Regions from separate parts of the Leisingera sp. CC-HEC096 genome, predicted to be linked through region 1. Evidence: riboswitches for the same ligand, from Rfam matches in the RefSeq annotation. Region 1 holds a riboswitch; each other region holds the start of a gene.
The links. Region 1 has a riboswitch for cobalamin ahead of AC5STI_RS08680 (DUF1636 family protein). Riboswitches for the same ligand answer to the same signal wherever they lie in the genome.
Positions count from the first base shown of each region.

Region 2: another riboswitch for cobalamin. It lies ahead of AC5STI_RS17425 (hypothetical protein); the one in region 1 lies ahead of AC5STI_RS08680 (DUF1636 family protein).
Region 3: another riboswitch for cobalamin. It lies ahead of AC5STI_RS00255 (ABC transporter substrate-binding protein); the one in region 1 lies ahead of AC5STI_RS08680 (DUF1636 family protein).

Region 1 is NZ_JCAIJS010000001.1:1,765,031-1,771,345, reverse strand. It holds gene cobN (cobaltochelatase subunit CobN) at 1-1,616, opposite strand, end outside; gene cobW (cobalamin biosynthesis protein CobW) at 1,800-2,834, opposite strand; gene AC5STI_RS08680 (DUF1636 family protein) at 2,837-3,247, opposite strand; cobalamin riboswitch at 3,344-3,561, opposite strand; gene cobO (cob(I)yrinic acid a,c-diamide adenosyltransferase) at 3,613-4,248, shown strand; gene glpD (glycerol-3-phosphate dehydrogenase) at 4,354-5,931, opposite strand; gene AC5STI_RS08665 (DeoR/GlpR family DNA-binding transcription regulator) at 5,924-6,315, opposite strand, start outside.
Region 2 is NZ_JCAIJS010000001.1:3,601,234-3,607,548, reverse strand. It holds gene nudC (NAD(+) diphosphatase) at 160-1,143, shown strand; gene AC5STI_RS17440 (SRPBCC family protein) at 1,201-1,668, shown strand; gene AC5STI_RS17435 (alpha/beta hydrolase family protein) at 1,695-2,573, opposite strand; gene AC5STI_RS17430 (TetR/AcrR family transcriptional regulator) at 2,644-3,240, shown strand; cobalamin riboswitch at 3,259-3,481, shown strand; gene AC5STI_RS17425 (hypothetical protein) at 3,590-3,994, shown strand; gene AC5STI_RS17420 (protein-tyrosine phosphatase family protein) at 4,050-4,592, opposite strand; gene AC5STI_RS17415 (DNA polymerase III subunit gamma/tau) at 4,786-6,315, shown strand, end outside.
Region 3 is NZ_JCAIJS010000001.1:54,658-60,972, reverse strand. It holds gene AC5STI_RS00270 (LysR family transcriptional regulator) at 1-288, shown strand, start outside; partial or broken gene AC5STI_RS00265 (ABC transporter ATP-binding protein) at 616-1,126, opposite strand; gene AC5STI_RS00260 (FecCD family ABC transporter permease) at 1,123-2,172, opposite strand; gene AC5STI_RS00255 (ABC transporter substrate-binding protein) at 2,169-3,179, opposite strand; cobalamin riboswitch at 3,325-3,518, opposite strand; gene AC5STI_RS00250 (succinylglutamate desuccinylase/aspartoacylase family protein) at 3,655-4,698, opposite strand; gene AC5STI_RS00245 (hypothetical protein) at 4,981-5,280, shown strand; gene AC5STI_RS00240 (paraquat-inducible protein A) at 5,310-5,927, shown strand; gene AC5STI_RS00235 (paraquat-inducible protein A) at 5,894-6,315, shown strand, end outside.

The sequences.
Region 1 (6,315 bases):
GCCTTACCCGGCAGCCATTCCAGGGTTCCATGGGCGCCGATGTGGACAAGGGCGTCGGTCTGGGCGCGCAGCCACAGGTAAAAGGCCACATAGGCATGGCGCGGAGTGCGGTCGAGATCGTGGTAGTCATCGACGCGGGTTTTGACTTCGCCGCGTTCGGGCTGCAGGGCGATCAGGGCGTTACCTGCCCGCAGGGCCTTGAAGTGAAAGGCGCCATTGCGGCAGTCTGCGTCTTCTTCCGGGCTGCCCCAAGCCTCAGTGAGGGTGTTTTGCAGGTCTTGCGGCAGGGTGGCGAGGGCTTGGCGGTAGTCCTCCAGCGGGACGCTGAGTGTTTCTTCCATCAGCCGCAGGCCGGTGTTTTCGAGCGTTTCGACGGCGTAGCCTTGGGCGGAGAGTTCGCGCAGGATTTCGTCGCAGGAGGCCAGCGCGTCGAGGCCGACGGCATGGGCGAGGTTGTGGTCGCGCCCGGGATAGGTGGACAGAATCAGGGCGAGGCGTTTGTCAGTGTTCGGCAGCTTGGCGAGGCGCAGCCAGCCCTCCACGCGGTCGATGGCGGCCTTGATCCGGTCTGCGTCGGCGCGGTGGGCAAAGCGGGAATACTGCAGGTCCGGGTCTTTCTTGCCCGGCGATTTGAAGCTGACGACGCCTGCGAAAATGCGGCCGTCCACCTCCGGCAGCACCACATGCATGGCGAGGTCGGCGGGCGACAGGCCGCGGTCGGCCTCGGCCCAGTCTTTCTTGCGGGCGGTGGAGAGGGCGACCTGGAATACCGGGCAGCCGGTCGTGCTGAGCGGTGAGGCGCTGCCGTCGGTGCCTTGAGCGGAAAAGGCGGTGGCGTTGATGACGGCAGCCGGGTTCAGCCCGGGCAGCTTTTCGCGCAGCCAATCGGCGGCGGTGGGGGCCTTGAGGCTGGCGGCAAAGGCACCGTAGGCGGCATAGCCGCGGGCGCGCAGCTCTTCGATCACCGCATCCACCGGGGCGGTGTCGGCGGCGGTGAGGTAGGAGCGGTAGAAGCTCACCAGCACCAGCGGTTTGTCCTGCGGCGGCAGGTCGGCCAGCACGCCCTTGGCCGGGTCATAGAAGCCATGCTCGGGGGTGGTTTTGAGGCCGATCACCGGCCCGGCGTAGAGGCCGGCTGCGAGCGACAGCTGGGCCAGCGCGGCCTGAGCCGCGACCGCACCGCCGGCGTCGCACAGGGATTGCAGGCGGCGCAGGGTGGAGACGGGCAGGGTGGACAGCTCGTCGAGCCGCGCATCCTCGCGGCCGTCGGCGGGCAGGATTGCCAGCGCAATGCCCTTGCGGCGGGCGAGGTCCTGCAGGGTGGCGAGGCCATAGGACCAGTAGCTTTCGCCGCCGATCAGGCGGACGAGGACACCTTTGGCGCCCTCCAGCGTCTGTTCCGCGTAGACGTCGACCGACAGCGGGTGCTTGAGCGCCACAAGGTTGGCGAGGCGCAAGCTGGGCAGTTTGCCATCCGCCCGGTGCCAGCCTGCCGCAAAGGCGCCGAGATCGCTGTCGGAGAAGGACAGCACCACAAGGTCCGCAGGCGTCTGCCCGAGGTCCTGCGGGGTATCGGTCTCGTCAAGGCCGTGGCTTTCGCGGAAGACGACGTGCATGGGTCAGGCCTTTGTATTCTGGTAAGCAATGGGCGCTCTGAGGGCTGCGCCCGAGCCTGGGAGGGTGCGAATGCGCCCTCCCATTTTGCCGGAGGCAAACCTTTGGTTTGACGGGAGGGTCGGGCGCAGCCCGGCCTGCGGCCGGGCAATGTCATTTGAAATGAAGCGCCAGACCGGCATTGCTTACGCTCCCAGCTCGGCGCGGATGGCCTGTTCGTCGATGTCGTCATGCTCGGCAATGACCACCAGCGCGGTCTTGCGCGGCTGCGCGCCCCAGGGTTGGTCGTACTGCGCACGCAGGCGCTCGCCCACGGCCTGAACCAGCATCCGCATCGGTTTCCCCTCCACCGCGACATAGCCTTTGACGCGCAGTATGTTGCGCTCGCGGGCGAGTTTCACGATGGCATTCTGCAGCGCTTCCGGGTCGGAGACTTCGCCCATTTCGACAACGATGCTTTCAAAGTCGTCATGCTCGTGGTCGTGGTGGCCGTCGTGGTGGCTGGGGCGGGCCTCCAGGTCGTCCTCGGCGGCGGCGCCCAGGCCCAGGATGATGCGCGGGTCGATGACGCCTTCGCTCATCGGCAGGATCGGCAGCTTGCGGGGCGCCTCGGCCTCGATCACGGCGCGGGCCTTCTCGACACCCTCGTCGCCGGCCAGGTCAGCCTTGGACAAGAGAACGATGTCGGCGCAGGAAATCTGGTCCTCGAACACCTCGGACAGCGGGGTTTCGTGGTCGATGCTGTCATCGGCCTCGCGCTGGGCCTGAACCGCGTCCAGGTCGGGGGCGAACTGGCCCTTGGCGACGGCCTCGGCATCGGCCAGCGCAATCACGCCGTCAACGGTGATGCGGGAGCGGATGGCTGGCCAGTCGAAGGCCTTCAGCAGCGGTTTCGGCAGGGCCAGGCCGGAGGTTTCGATCACGATGTGATCCGGCTTTTCCGGCAGGTCCATCAGCTGTTCGATGGTGGGGATGAAGTCATCGGCCACGGTGCAGCAGATGCAGCCGTTGGCCAGCTCCATGATGTTTTCCGCCGGGCAGTTCTCATCGGCGCAGGACTTCAGGATGTCGCCGTCCACGCCGGCGGTGCCGAACTCGTTCACCACCACGGCCAGGCGCTTGCCCTGCGGGTTCTGCATCAGGTGGCGGATCAGGGTGGTTTTCCCCGCGCCCAGGAAGCCGGTGATGACGGTGACGGGGATCTTGTTGAGGTCGCTCATGATTACTCCTCGGAGAAGAACTTGGCCGGCGGGATGCGGGCAACGGATTGCTTGCGGAAGGTCTGCGGGCGTTCGCGCCATGGCACGACGCCGTCGGCGGTACCGGCATAAGCCGCGGCGCCTTCCAGGATTTCGGGAACGTGCTGGTCCGGGTCTAGGTCGCCGTAGACATAGGTCCAGCGCTCTGTGCCGCCGACCAAGGCTACGGCGCAGCCGCGCTTGCAGGAGGACAGGCACTCGACACCGCGCAGGCGGACGCCTTCGGGCATTCCGGCCTCTTCCAGTGCGGCGTGCAGGATGGCGCCAGGGCGGGCGGCCTCCGGGTCGGCGCCCTCGCGGCGGCATGTGAGGCAAACGGTCAGCGTGACCGGTCCGGGGGTGCTGGCGGTCTTGCCCGCCATATCGTCAGCCATCGGCGCGTCTCCTGTCGCGGCAGGCGTGGGGATGGCCGAAAGGGGGGCGGCGGCGTGCCAGCCCCTCAACCGGTCGCGGAACACCCCGCCCGCCCGTTGTTCTCTCTCTTGCTGGCAGGTCTCCCGGCTTGCGGATGCCAAGGCGCTTTGCCTTGCCGGCCATCCTGCCTTCCCGGGGTCTCTCCCAGTGGCATGGCGGCCTCATCCGGTCACGGTCGCGGGGGCGGCTGTGCTTCGGCAATCCAAAGATATTTGGCGGCCTTCACATTCCCTCTTCGCCTGCTTTCGCAGGAACCAGCGAAACCCCCTTGCGCTATCGCGCCCTTCTTTGTCAAGACATGGGGTCAAACAGCTGGAGAGCCCCCATGAGCGAAAAGTCTGAAACCGGCATCTCAGAGGAAGAAGCCGCCCGTCATGCGTCGAAAATGGCCAAGAAGAAGGCCGCGCGCGACCGGATGATGAAGACCAAGGACGGCGAGAAGGGACTGATCATCGTTCACACCGGGCCGGGCAAGGGCAAATCCTCGTCGGGGTTCGGCATGATCATGCGCTGCATCGCCCACAAGATGCCCTGCGCCGTGGTGCAGTTCATCAAGGGCGCCTGGCAGACCGGCGAGCGGACGCTGATCGAGGAGAACTTCAGCGATCTCTGCCAGTTCTATGCTATGGGCGAGGGGTTCACCTGGGAGACACAGGACAAGGCCCGCGACATCGCCGCCGCGCAGAAGGGCTGGGAGAAGGCCAAGGAGATGATCCTGGATGAGCGCAACACCATGGTGCTGCTGGATGAGATCAACATCGCGCTGCGCTATGAGTATCTGGAGCTGGAGGAAGTGCTGGAGTTTCTGGTTGAGCACAAGCCGCCGATGACCCATGTGGTGCTGACGGGCAGGAACGCCAAGGAAGAGCTGATCGAGATTGCCGATCTGGTGACCGAGATGGGCCAGATCAAGCACCCGTTCCGTGCCGGGGTGAAGGCGCAGAAGGGCGTCGAGTTTTAAGACGCTTTCTGAATGTCCCGCCCGGCCGATAGGCCGGGCCGCGCCAACCCGCCCCCACGGGGCGGCGCGACTGCGCCTCCCCTCGGGTTGGCCCGTCCCTCAGTTCTATGCCGCGAGCTGTGCAGCTTTGCCTTGGATATAGGTATCCACCGCCGCGCGCTGGGTTTCATCCAGCCGCAGGCCGAGCTTGGAGCGCCGCCACAGGTAATCGTCGCCCGCGCGCACCCATTCGCGGGCAATCGCCCAGTCGAGCTCCCGCGCGGTGATGGTGGCGCCAAAGTCCTGGCCCAGATCACCGGCAGTTTTGGCGTCGCCCAGCACCTCCCAGGCCTCGGTGCCATAGGCGCGGATCATCCGGCCCGCCCAGTAGGGTGTCAGGAACGGATAGTCCGCGGCGAGTTTGGATGTCAGCTTGGCCACATCCGCCACCGGGAAGTCGCCGCCGGGCAGGGCCACGCCTGCGGTCCAGCCGGCGGGCAGCTGCGGGAACACCTCGCCGATCTTCGCCAGCGCGGCCTCGGCCAGTTTGCGGTAGGTGGTGATCTTGCCGCCGAAGACGTTGAGCAGCGGCGCCTGCGCCTGGTCCAGCGTCAGCACGTATTCGCGGGTGGCCGCGGTGGCGGAACTGGCGCCGTCGTCATAAAGCGGGCGCACGCCGGAGTAGGTCCAGACGATATCGTCGCGCGTCACCGGCTTCTCGAAATACTCCGACGCGAAGGCCGCCAGGTAGTCCTGCTCGGCCTCGGTGCAGACCGGCGCGGTGTCCGGGTCCGGGTGGTCGGCGTCGGTGGTGCCGATCAGGGTGAAATCCTGCTCGTAAGGAATGGCAAAGATGATCCGCCCGTCGGTGCCCTGAAAGAAATAGCAGCGGCCGTGGTCGAACAGTTTCGGCACCACGATATGGCTGCCGCGCACCAGGCGGATGTTCTCGCGGCTGTTCTGGCCCAGCTTCTGATGCAGCACGTCAGCAACCCAGGGGCCGCCTGCGTTGACCAGCATCTTTGCGCGGTGCTCCTGCTCCTCGCCGGTGGCGTGGTCTTTCGTGCGGATCACCCAGTGATCGGCCTTGCGGTCCGCGGACAGCACTTCGGTCCGGGTCAGGATGCTGGCGCCGCGGGCCATGGCGTCGCGCGCGTTCAGCATCACCAGGCGGGCGTCCTCAATCCAGCAGTCGGAGTACTCGAACGCGGTTTTGAATTTGCCTTTCAGGGGGCGGCCCGCCGGGTCGCTTGTCAGGTCCAGCTTGGCGGTGCCGGGCAGGATGCCGCGTTTGCCAAGGCTGTCGTACATAAAGAGGCCCAGCCGGATCAGCCAGGCCGGGCGGCGGCCCTTCATCCACGGCATGAAGGTGGTCAGCAGCTTGGACGTGGGTGTCTCGCTGTCAAACCGCATGTCCTTGTGAAAGGGCAGCACAAAGCGCATCGGCCAGGAGATATGCGGCATGGCTTTCAGCAGCACCTCGCGTTCGATCAGCGCCTCGCGGACCAGGCGGAACTCGAAGTATTCCAGATAACGCAGGCCGCCGTGGAACAGCTTGGTGGAGGCGGAGGAGGTGGCGGAGGCAAGATCGTTCATCTCTGCCAGCGTCACCGACAGGCCGCGGCCTGCCGCATCGCGGGCGATGCCGCAGCCATTGATGCCGCCGCCGATGATGAAAAGGTCCGTTACAGGGGTGTCAGTCATTTTCGCTGCTTTCGTTTTGTCCTGCGGTCAGGATGCGGGTTCCGGCGGCGCGGGCGGCCTCGGCAAATTCTACGGGCACGGGCCGGTCGGTGATCACCACATCCAGATCGGCCACGTCGCAGATCCGCACCGGGGCGGAGCGGTCGAACTTGCTGCCGTCGCAGACCAGCACCTTTTGCCGTGCGTTCTTGAGGATGGCGCGGGCGACAGAGACTTCGCGGGCGTCGTGGTCCATCACCGCACCGTCGGCATCCAGCGCCGAGGCGCCGATGACGGCAAAATCCACCTTGTAGCGGGAGATGAATTCGACCGCGTCCTCGCCGACGATGGCGCCGTCGCTTTGCCGGACGGTGCCGCCGGCCAGGATCAGCTCCTTGGCCTGTC
Region 2 (6,315 bases), 1.8 Mb from region 1:
GAAAAAAGCCCCCGAGGCAGCCCGAAAGGTGTGGCGGCGCAGCGACAGGCAAGCGCGTATCGCGGTGAAATACTGGCAACGCCTGCGGCACACTGTCATGGATTGCCGCAGCCGGTCCGGGATGCCGGGTCAACAGCCGCCAGTCAAAGGGGAGCCGCCATGAAACGCGCAGAACAAGTGACCTTCGGCGGCGGCGGGCTGGATCGGGCTGCGCATCTGCGCACCGACGCAGGAGCGTTGAAAACGGCCTGGCACAGCGCCAAGGCCCGGGTGCTCTTGATGTGGCGCGGCAAGCCGCTGACAGTGCGTGAAACAGAGGCGGATCTGCCCTGCGGCCTGGCCTGGACCGCGCCGGACCACCCGCTGGCCGCCAGCGGCCGGGACACAGCTCTGTTCCTCGGGCTGGAGCCCGGCGGCGCGCCCTGCTTCGCCTGCGATATCAGCGGCTGGCAGCCCGAAGGCCTGGACCAAGAGGCGCTCAACAGCTTTGCCGACGCCAGCGAGCAGCAGCACCCGGATCTGCCGAAGGCCCATGTCTTTGCCGAGCTGCGCCGGGTAATGACCCGCCTCACGCCGCTGGAGGCCGAACTGGCCACCACTGCCAAGGCCATGCTGTCCTGGCATCGCAGCCACCGGTTCTGCGCCTGCTGCGGCGCGCCCAGCGACATGGCGCAGGCGGGCTGGCAGCGGGTCTGCCCATCTTGCAAGGCGCCGCATTTTCCGCGCACCGACCCGGTTGTGATAATGCTGATCACCCATGGAGATTCAGTGCTGATGGGCCGCTCGCCCGGCTGGCCCGAGGGGATGTATTCGCTGCTCGCAGGGTTTGTCGAACCCGGCGAGACGCTGGAGGCCGCGGTGCGCCGCGAGGTGCTGGAGGAAACAGGCGTCAGGGTCGGCCCTGTCAGCTACCTGTCAAGCCAGCCCTGGGCCTTTCCCATGTCTCTGATGTTCGGCTGCGCAGGCGAGGCGCTCAGCCGTGAAATCACCGTCGATCCGGAGGAAATCGAGGACGCGCTGTGGATCAGCCGCCAGGAGATGATGACGGTCTTTGCAGGCGATCACCCGGTTCTAAAGCCTGCACGGGAGGGGGCAATTGCCCATTTTCTGCTGAAGAACTGGCTTGCGGACACGCTGGACTAAGGCGCATATTGCCGCAAACCGCGCCACAGCCAGGCGGCGCAGAAGAGGCAGGCAGATATGAAATTTCAAAGCAAAGAAGACATCGAGTCCCCTATTGCCGAGGTCTTCGGTGCGATTTCCGATTTTGAGCTGCTGGAGCGCTCCGCCCTGCGCCGCGGCGTAGAGCTGCAGCGTAGCGGCGACCTTGCCCATCCGGAGAACGGCCTGGCCTGGGACCTGAAATTCAGCTTCCGCGGCAAGCCGCGCGACATCCGGCTGACTTTGTCGTCCTACGCACCGGTGACGGGCCTGACTCTGTCCGGCAGCGGCAGCGGCGTTGACGGCCGGATGGAAGTGGAGCTGCTGGCGCTGTCGCCGCAACGGACCCGGATGTCTGTAGAGCTGAAGCTGACCCCCTCCAACCTGACCGGCCGCCTGCTGGTGCAATCCCTGAAGCTGGCGCGCAGCAACCTGACCCGCCGCTTCAAACTGCGCCTCGCCGAATTCGCAAAACTCACCGAAGAACGGCTGAACCGCACCGCCTGAGCCGCTGCCAGGCGCCCGGCCCCGGGTCAGGCCTGTGGCAGCAGGCGCGGCCACAGGGCAGCGTTTTCGCGGGCAAATGCCCCCAGGTGGCCAATTGACTTCAGCCCCAGCTCCCGCGGGGCCAGAACTGCCCGGTTCTGCGCAGCACCGCCGAACACCTCACCCAGCCGCCAGACCGCCTCCGGCGGCACAACGTCATCATCCGCCATCGCAAACAGATCCACCGGGATGCCGGTCTCTGCCCAGCGCGGCTGCGGCAGTCCACGCCCCGTCTCCGGCAGATAGCTGCCACGGGTGGTGCACCAGCGCCGCCATTGCCAGTAAACCCCTGCCGGCAAATCGGCCCCGAACCCCACCGCACGCCCGGGCAGATAGCCCAGGACACGGGCCGCCAGCGGCACATGGCCGAACCAGAAAGCCAGCGCCAGCGCGCGGTAGGGCCAGGGATGATCGTGGTGATGCACCAAGCCGCCCGCAACCACGATCATGCGGGCGACGTCCTCAAGATCGTCCTGCAGGGGCATCAGCATCGCGCCCAGCGAATGGCCGATCACCCACAACGGCACGCCCGCATAGTGCCGCCGCATTTCGGCCCGGGCAGCGGGCTGATCCGCCAGCGCCCAATCGGCCATTGTCACTTTGGACCGGCGCGGATGGTCCAGCGCCGAGTCTCCGAAATCCGTGTAATCATAGGTCAGGCAGGCGATCTGCCGCTCTGCTGCCAGCCAGCGCGCGAAATGCCGGTAAAAGCGCTGCGGCACACCGGTTGCGCCGTTCAGCACCACCGCTGCCTTCACCGCGCCATCCGGGTGGTACAACCGCCCCGCCAGCGCCCCCGTTCGCGAGGCAAAGCGCACCTCTTCCTCCCGGAAACCGGCGGTAAGTTCTGCGTGTCCGTCGAGCATGGCAGCCTCCTAGACCAATCGGTCCAATTCCTGACTGGACCATTTGGTCTAATGCTGTCAAGCTGCCGCCATGACTGACGTGACGACAACCAGCCCGCCTTCCGGCAGCCCGGCCCCGACCCGGGACCGGCTGATCCGGGCGGCCGCCGGCCTGTTCCGGAACAAGGGCTATAACGGCACTGGCCTGGCTGAACTGCTGGCCGCCGCCGAAGCGCCAAAGGGTTCGCTCTACCACCATTTCCCCAACGGCAAATCCGACCTCGCGCTGGCGGCGTCCACTTGGGCCTCGGACCAGATGCTGGCCCTGATTGATGCCGCCTTCGACCCGGCCCCAAGTTTCGAGGCCGGGGCCAAGACGGTCTGCTACAAGCTGGCGAAACTCTTTGACAAGCAGGGCAAGTGGAGCGGCTGCCCGGTCTCTGCGACCCTGTTCGCCGGGCCGGAAAACGACGCCTTCCGTCAGCACGCCGCAGACCTGTTCGAGAGCTGGATCGCGGCCACCGCCCGCCACGCCCAGCGCCTGGGCCTCCCGCAGGATGAGGCGCGCGCGGCGGCGGAGAACTTCTATATCCTGCTGCAGGGCGGCTGGCAGCTGGCGCGGGTGCGGCGCGATTCGGATGTGATCCGCGCCCTGCACACCCAGATGCAGCTGCAGAAAACCGATTGACGACTCAGTGAACCAGCCGCTACCGCTTGTGGTGATGGTTCCCGTGCCACAGAATCTTGTGTCCGGGATGAAAAGGGAACACGGTGCGGCCCCGCCCCAGGCAAGGCCAAGTCCGCGACTGCCCCCGCAACTGTAAGCGGCGAGCGACCCCGATAGAGCCACTGGTCTGATACGAGACCGGGAAGGATCGGGAAAGCTGCGACCCGCAAGTCAGGAGACCTGCCATCGAACGTGTAACTCGAACCCGGGCGGGGTGTCCGGACAGGGTCTGATGGCACCGCGGGACTCCCGCTTTCTCATCCGGTCTCTTGTCCCCCAAACCCCCGCACCACGCGCGGAGGGCGCAGATATGATGTGGACGGACCAGACGCATTTCTATGCGGCAACGGATTGCAAATACCTCGGGAAGCCTTGTCCAGCGGCAGAGCGGATGATCGCCAAACTGGCCGAGGCGATGACCAAGGCCAAGCCGCTGACGCAAGAAGATTTTGAAATCACCGGCACCACCGCGCTGGACGGCTGCCCGCGCACCTGCCCGGCGCAGTTTGCCGCCAGCCACGACCGGATCCGGCTGTTCTGCGGCGTCGGCGAGGATGCCCCGCGCGAGGGCCTCGACCGCTTTGCCGATGCGATCCTCAGCCGCGACGGCACCGGCTTTGCCGCCTCCCGCCTGGACGCCCGCCCCTGCGCGCTGATGGAGGCCCTGCCGAGAACCGCAGAGGCGCGGCAGGCAGAACGGATGATGGCGCTGTGAGCCCGCTTCCAACGGCACCTGCCCGGCCGTTCGGCCGGGCGAAGGGGAATACGTTCTAACCCGCCAGCTGCCCCGCGCAGGCCCAGTCCAGCTGCGCGTCTGTCTCCACTGCGCAGGGCCTGACCGACCGCAGCCGTGCCAGTGCCTGCGCCGGATCCTCGCCGCATTCCACCATCAGCCGCAGCACCGCCATCCCGGAGCGCCCGCAGCCGCCCCGGCAATGCACCAGCACCCGGCCGCCGCCGCCCAGCGCCTGCCGCGCCGACCGGCTGGCGGCCGGCCATTTCGCCGCCACCTCCGGCGGCGGCGTGCCGAAATCCGGCACCGGCAGGTGCAGCCAGCGGCAGGCCATGCTCTGGAGGTCCACCCCCAGCCGCGGAGCCCCGGCGGCCACGTGCTCGGCCTCCGTGGTCATCGATAACACCAGCCCCGGCTTCCATTGGTAAATCTGGATCAGGTCGCCGCGGTAATCCCCCTCGGCACCGGGCAGCCGGCACAGCGCTAGAATGCCGCCGCCCGCGGACAGCGCGTGGATTGTCAGCCCAGCTTGCGCCGCCTCATCCTGCGCTGCTGGATCAGAGGTATCTTCAGATCGCATACCGCCTCCTAGCCGCTGCGTTCCTGCCTCCCCGCATTGCCCCCTCGGCCCCAGCCTAACCGGTCAGCGCACATTCCCAAAGTGCTTTTGCAGCCAGAGGATTGCCCCGTTCTGCGGTGGACGAACGGGCTGCGCTTCAATACCCTGCGCGGAACGCGGACCACCCCGCACACCGAATCCGGCACGAGACACCATGAACGATACCCCCAGCGGCACCACCGGCGGCACCGGCCAATCCCAATACCAGGTTCTGGCCCGCAAATACCGGCCCGAGACCTTTGCCGATCTGGTGGGCCAGGACGCGATGGTTCGGACGCTGAAGAACGCCTTCGCCGCCGACCGCATCGCGCAGGCTTTCATCATGACCGGCATCCGCGGCACCGGCAAAACCACCACCGCACGGATCATCGCCAAGGGCATGAACTGCGTCGGCGAGGACGGCACCGGCGGCCCGACCACCGATCCTTGCGGTAAATGCGAGCATTGCGTGGCGATCATGGAAGGCCGCCATGTCGACGTGATGGAGATGGACGCCGCCTCGCGCACGGGCGTCAACGACATCCGCGAGATCATCGACTCGGTGCAGTACCGCGCCGCCTCTGCGCGCTACAAGATCTACATCATCGACGAGGTCCACATGCTGTCGACCAGCGCGTTTAACGCGCTGCTCAAGACGCTGGAGGAGCCGCCCGCGCATGTGAAATTCATCTTCGCCACCACCGAAATCCGCAAAGTGCCGGTGACGGTGCTGTCGCGCTGCCAGCGCTTCGATCTGCGCCGGATCGAGCCGGAGGTGATGATCGCCCTCCTGCGCAAGATCGCCACCGCCGAAGGCGCCGAAATTGCCGAGGACGCGCTCGCCCTCATTACCCGCGCCGCCGAAGGCTCTGCCCGGGATGCGACCTCACTGCTGGATCAGGCGATTTCCCACGGCGCCGGAGAGACCACCGCCGATCAGGTCCGCGCCATGCTGGGCCTGGCCGACCGCGGCCGGGTTCTGGACCTCATGGACATGATCCTGCGCGGCGATGCAGCGGCAGCGCTCACCGAACTCAGCGGCCAGTACGCCGAAGGCGCCGACCCGCTGGCGGTGCTGCGCGATCTGGCGGAAATCACCCATTGGGTCTCGGTGGTGAAGATCACCCCTGATGCAGCGGAAGACCCCACCGTCAGCCCGGATGAGCGCGCCCGCGGACAAGCGATGGCCGAAAACCTGCCGATGCGCGTCCTCACCCGGATGTGGCAGATGCTGCTGAAGGCGCTGGAGGAAGTCGCTGCCGCGCCAAACGCGATGATGGCCGCCGAGATGGCGGTGATCCGCATCACCCATGTGGCCGACCTGCCCTCGCCCGAGGAACTGATCCGCAAGCTGCAGGACACCCCGCCCCCGCCGCCTCCGGGTCCCGGCAGCGGTGTGCCGATGCAGGGCATGGGCGCCCCGGCCCTTGGCGGATCGGGCGGCGGCAATGCCCAGGGCGGCTATGGCGGCCCAGGCGGCCCCGCCGACGGCGCACCTGTGGCCCATGGCGGCGGCGGCACCGTGACCGCGCTGGTGCCGCAGGTCAGCTCCGCGCTGGCCCGCTACCCGACGTTCGAACATGTGGTCGAACTGATCCGCACCAACCGCGACGTGAAACTGCTGGTCGAGGTCGAAGGCGGTGTGCGCCTAGTCTCCTACCAGCCAGGCCGGATCGAATTCACCCCCGCCGCCCAGGCGCCCAAG
Region 3 (6,315 bases), 1.7 Mb from region 1:
CTGATCCGCAACGAACGCTTTGCCGAGGCCATCAGCACGGCCGATGTGACGATCCACAACACCCACTCGCTGATCACCATGGTCCGGACGGGCAAATGGGTGACGGTGCTGCCGCAAACGGTTGCGCGTTTCATGCCGGAAACAACAGCGTTCCGCCCCATTGCCGACCTGCCCGACAAACGGGAGGTCTACCTCTATCAGCGCGAACGCTCCCGCTTTGCGGGGCTGACTGCGGAATGCAGCGCCTTTATCCAGTCTTGTGACCTGTCCGCGGATCTGCCGGGGTAACGGAAACGGCGCGACGCCGGCGCTGCGGCTTTCCGTCAGGAAGACCGGCAACGGCGGGAGCGTTTCGCCGCCCTGCTCAGGCCAGGTGAAAGGACAGGTGCGGCGCACTGCCCTCCGCATCCCGGACCTGCCGGGCCGTGATGCCGAAAACGTCAGATACCGTTTCCGGTGTCAGCGCCTGCTGCGGTGTTCCCGATGCCACCAAGCGCCCGCCCGACAGCACCGCAACCCGGTCGCAGGTAAGCGCCTGGTTCAGATCATGCAGCGCCACTACGGCGGTCACCTGCAGATTGCGAATGCAGTGCAGGATCGACAGCTGGTGGTGGATGTCCAGATGGTTGGTCGGCTCATCCAGCAGCAGCAGCCCCGGCTGCTGGGCCAGCGCCCGCGCGATATGCAGCCGCTGCCGCTCACCGCCGGAGAGCGTCGCCCATTCCCGCTTGGCGAACCCCTCCATTTCCACCGTCTTCAACGCCTTGTCCACTTGCCGGGTGTCTTCCCCGCTCCAGGGCCGCAGCGCCGACAGCCAGGGGGTGCGGCCCAGCTCCACCACTGAACGCGCCGTGATACGTTCGGCGGTGTCGGCCTGCTGCTCGACTATGGCGATCCGCTGGGCAATTTCCCGGCGCGACAGCCGGGCCAGCGGCTGCTCCGCCAGCAGCACTTCGCCTTGCGAGGGCCGGGCCAGTCCCGCCAGCAGCCGCATCAGAGTCGATTTGCCGGAGCCGTTCGGACCGACCAGCGCCAGTGTCTCACCCGGCTGCACCGCCAGAGACACGTCCGACAGCAGCGCCTTGCCGCGCACGGAGAAGGACAGGCTGCGGGCTTCGATCCTCATCGCGCCGTCCTCTGCCCGCGCACCAGGATGATTGCAAAAGCCGGTGCCCCGATCAGCGCGGTGACAACCCCGATGGGCAGCACCTGGCCGGGAATGATGACGCGCGACACGATGTCGGCACCAATCAGAAACACCGCCCCGGTCAGCGCAGCGGCAGGCATCAGACGGCGGTGGCCGGGGCCAACCAGGAACCGCGCCGCATGGGGGATCACCAGTCCTACAAAGCCGATGGAGCCGACGATCGACACCATCACCGCGGTCATCAGCGCAGTGGCAAAGATCAGCACCACCTGCACCCGCCGCACCGGGATGCCCAGCGCCGCGGCGGAATCGGTGCCAAAGGTGAACGCATCCAGCGCGCGGGCGTGGAACCGGCAGACCATCCAGCCCGCCAGCGCCAGCGGCACCGCCAGCCACACGTCCGGCCAGCGCACGCCGCTGAGGTTGCCCATCAGCCAGAACATGATGCCGCGGGCCTGGTCCGCATTGGCCGATTTGGCGATGATGAAGGCGGTCAGCGCGTTGAACAGCTGCGAGCCGGCAATCCCCGCCAGCACGATCTGCGCCGCTGCCGCCCGGCTGCTGCCCGCCCCGGCGGCCCGTGCCAGAACGGCGACAAAGCCAAACGCCAGCAGCGCCCCGTTGAAGGCGCCAAAGGACAGCGACAGCGCGCCGCCGCCGAGGCCTGCAATGGTCACGGCAACTGCCCCGGTCGAGGCGCCGGCCGAAATGCCAAGGATGTAAGGGTCGGCCAGCGCATTGCGCAGCAGCGCCTGCAGCACCACACCGGTCACCGCCAGCGCCGCGCCGCACGCCCCGGCCACCAGCGCCCGCGGCAGCCGGTAGCTCCAGATAATGCCCTGGTCCACCGGGTCGACCGGCAAGCCTGCCCCGGCCAGCTTGTTGACCAGAACGGACAGGACAAGGTCAGGCGCAAGCTGGGTTTCCCCGATCATTGCGCCTGCCAGAACCGCCGCAGCCAGCACCGGCAGAGCCAGGCAAGCGCCCCGGACGCCCTGCCATGCAAGTGCGGCGGCTGCGCTCATCCGCCGTTGCCGATCGCGCTGAGCTCAGCGGCCAGGTCTTCCAGCGCCGGGATGGCGCGGATGGTGGCATCCATCGCCTGGGCGTCCATCACCACGATGCGGTTGTTCTTGACCGCGTCCATCTGGCTGGCAACCGGGTCGGTGCGCAGGAATTCCAGTTTTTTCTCATAATCGTCGGCAGCAAAGCGGCGGCGGTCCATGCGGGCGATCACGATCACCGTCGGGTTGGCCTTGGCGATGGTTTCCCAGCCGACGGTCGGCCATTCCTCGTCCGTCTCGATGACATTGCGCAGGCCCAACTGCTGCATCATGTAGCCCGGCGCGCCTTTCTGGCCGGCCACAAACGGATCGCTCTCCAGCTCAGGCGAGGAGAACCAGAACACGGCGGAGGCGTCCTCCAGCGCAACCTCTTGAGCCTTGGCAACGGCCGCAGCCTCGCGCGTCTTGTAGTCCGCGACCAGCTCAGCGCCCTTTTCGGCCTCGCCGAAGATCGCCGCCAGTTCCTCGATACCTTGGTACAGGCTTTCGGTGGTGAACATCTGTGTGCGGGTGCCGTCGCCGCCGGTGGTGTTGTCCTTGCCGGCGCAATCGGCGGGCATCACATAGGTCGGGATGCCCAGGTCATGGAACTGCTCGCGCTTGGCGACCACGCCCTCGGGGCCGATGTGCCACTCGTACTGCGCTGCAACCAGGCCCGGGCGTTTAGCCACCACACTTTCAAAGCTTGGGTCGTTGTCGGCCAGCCGTTCGACCTTGGCGTTCACGTCCGCGTATTCAGGCAGAACATCGTTGAACCAGACCGAAGTGCCCAGCACCTTATCCCCCAGCCCAAGCGCATAGAGCACTTCCGTGGCCGCCTGGCCAACCGTGACGGAAGACGCCGCGGGTGCTTCGAAGGTGACGGTCTGGCCGCAGTTCTCGATGGTCAGCGGAAAGCTCTCGCTGGCGGCCGCGGCCTGGGCCGCGACGGTGAAGGAAAGGCCGATCAGGCCGGAACGCAGAAACATGATTTTCGATCTCCATGTGTCAATGACCGGAGAACGGGTGAAAGGGCATTGACCGGCAGGGCGGAGAGCCTGAGCTCTTCCTCTGCGCCGCCTGAAAGCAGCAGCGCGGTCTGCCGGCAACCTCCCCGGACAACCCCGTCCGGTGTGCTTCGGTTTCATACCGGCAGGTCTCCTGACTGGCGGGTCATCGTCTGGGCCGTCTTCCCGGACCGCTGGGATCCAGTGACGCGATGGCTCAGCACTCGCCGCCTACAGTTGCGGGGGCAGTTCCGGTTGGTGCCCGGCAGGCACCGCGGATTCCCTCTTAGCCCTTGCGGGACCGGTAAAGCGCGCGTAGCGCATCACTTTGGTTGCGGCAAGAAAAAGTTGCTGCCGCTGCGGAAATCCCCTGCAAAAGGCGCGCCCGCCGGAAGCTGCGGCAACCGCGTGTTGAGCAGCCGGACCCATTGGCAAGTGCTGGACCCCATGTTGCCGTTCAAAGAATTTCATCCTCGTCGAACATCGGGTCGTCCTCCAGCTGGGCGCTCAGGTCCTCCACCGAATCCTCCGCCTTTTCGACGGAGCGGACCCTGCCGAGGTGGAACACGGCATCGCCCTCGTTCACGATGGGCATTACCGCACGCCCGACGATCAGCCCGTCGAAAGGTGCCAGGATGTCCTCGTCGTGCTCACCGAACGGGTCGGACACCGAGCCCATCAGCTCCCCTTCCCGGACCAGTTCGCCATCGTCCTTGTACACCCGCAGAAGCCCGCCCATCGGCGCCCGCAGCCATTTGCTGGAGACGCAGAACTGCGGCTGCGACTTGGGCTTGGAAATGCCCTTGGCCGGGACCATACCCATGTGCCGCAGCACCCGCAGGATACCCGCCAGCCCGGCACGGATCGACAGCTCGTCAAAGCGCAGGCCCTCGCCCGCCTCATAGAGCAGCACATCCTTGCCCGTCTCCTTGGCCGCGCCGCGCAGCGAGCCGTCGCGCAGCGGCGACTGCATCACGATCGGGGCGCCAAAGACGCCGGCAAGCTCGCGGGTGCTGGAGTTATCGGGCGAGATGCGGATTTGCGGATAGTTGGTCCGGTGGATTGCTGCCGAATGCAGGTCGATACCGAGGTCCGAACGGGCCACCACTTCTGTCATGAAAAGATGCGCCAGACGCGAAGCCAGCGAGCCATGCTCGCTGCCGGGAAACACCCGGTTGAGGTCGCGCCTGTCGGGCAGATAGCGGGAGTGGTTTATGAAGCCGAAGGCGTTGACGATCGGCACCGCAATCAGCGTGCCCTTGAGCGTCGTCAGGTTCGGCGCCCGCAGCAGCCGCCGGATGATCTCCACGCCGATCACCTCGTCCCCGTGCACGCCGCCGCTGACAAACACCGTTGGCCCGTCCTGGCGGCCATGCACAACATGCGCCGACATCGTGACCGGCGTGTGGTCGGACAGAACGCTGACCGGCAGGTCAACCGTCAGCCGTGAGCCCGGCGCCACCTTGGCGTGGCCGATGGTGAAATGCTGCCTTGCCTTCATACTGCCCCCTTGATTTGATTGGCCCCGGTCCTGAGACCTTTGCGGGTGAAAGGTTTGACACTGCCCGCCTGCCTGGCAAGTCCCATCTGAAATCCTTTCCTGTCTCTTGCGCAACTGCCCGTGGCGAGAGTGGACGCAGGTAAGCCGCCTGCAATCCTGTCCCCTCGGCCGAATGCCACGTGCGCAGGCTGCTGCTCCTCGCTGCCGGAGACCTGCGGTTGCCGCCCCAGTACATACGTGATATTTTCTTGTCTATAGGCAAAAATCTTCCGGAAAAATTGAATGCCCGTCTTTGACACTGCCGCAAATGCCCTGGCAGGGTTTTATTCCCAGGAATTCGGCGGCAAGACCTCCGGGCGCTACAGGATCCCGCGCAAACTGTTGCAGGAGATCTGCGGACGGCGCCGGCTGTATGAAGACGATGTCACCGCACTCTCGCGCGCGCTGCTGGAAAAAGGCTATGTTCTGATTGATATGGACAGTTTCTTTGTGGTTATGAGCGCCAACGCCTTCGCCAATTACAGGCGGGTCAGCAACGAGACGCTTGCAGCTCAGGCCGCGGCAGGCGGAACTTCGTGCTGAGCCTGGCTGCGCGACCGGACAATGATGAGATGGACCCAGAACAGCTGATTGCCTGCCCTGCCTGCGACGTGCTGCACCGCGATCAGGAGGTGGCCAAGCATGCGGTCGCCAGATGCGCCCGTTGCGGCACCGTGCTGGCGGCACCCAAGTCCGGGGCGATGACCCGTATCGCGATGCTGTCGCTGACCGCGCTGATCCTGCTGGCCGCCGCGGCCGGTTTCCCGTTTCTGGAGTTGCAGGCTCAGGGGCTGTCGCACCGGGCGTCGGTGCTGGATGCGGTGCTGGCCTTTTCCCGCGGGCCGATGGCGCCCTTGTCGCTGGCCACCGGCCTGCTGATCGTGCTGCTGCCTGCCGCCCGCTATGGCGCCCTGGTCTACACCCTGGCGCCGATGGCGCTGGGCTGGCACCCTGCCCCGCATGCCGCCGCGGTCTACCGCTGGGCGGAATGGCTGAAGCCCTGGGCAATGGCCGAGATCTTCATTATCGGCGTAGCGGTCGCCCTGGTCAAAGTGTCCGGACTCGCCCGGGTCGGGCTGGGCCCCGCCTTCTGGGCCTTTGCAGCGCTTCTGGTGGTGACCATCCTGACTGACAGTACAATTTGCAGACTGACCGTATGGAAAACCCTGAAGACCCGCCGCGGTTCCTGACCGCAGCCGAGGCCGGGCTGACCGGCTGCCGCACCTGCGGGGCCGTCAATCCGGGCGGCGCGCAGATCTGCTACAGCTGCCGCAGCGAGCTGACACCGCCCTCCGCAGCCAGCCTGCAGCGGGTCTGGGCCTGGCTGGCGGCGGGGCTGATTGCCTATGTCCCCGCCAATGTCTACCCGATGCTGCGCACCACCACCTTTGGCCGCGCTTCGGAGAATACTCTGATCGGCGGCATCGCGGAGTTGTTCAGCCATGGCTCCTACGGGGTCGCCTTCATCGTGTTCTTTGCCAGCATAGTGATCCCGGTCGCCAAGTTTCTGGCCATCGGCTACCTGGCGGTCTCGGTCCGCAGGCCCGCAACCCTTGGCAGCCACGGCCGGCTGGTGCT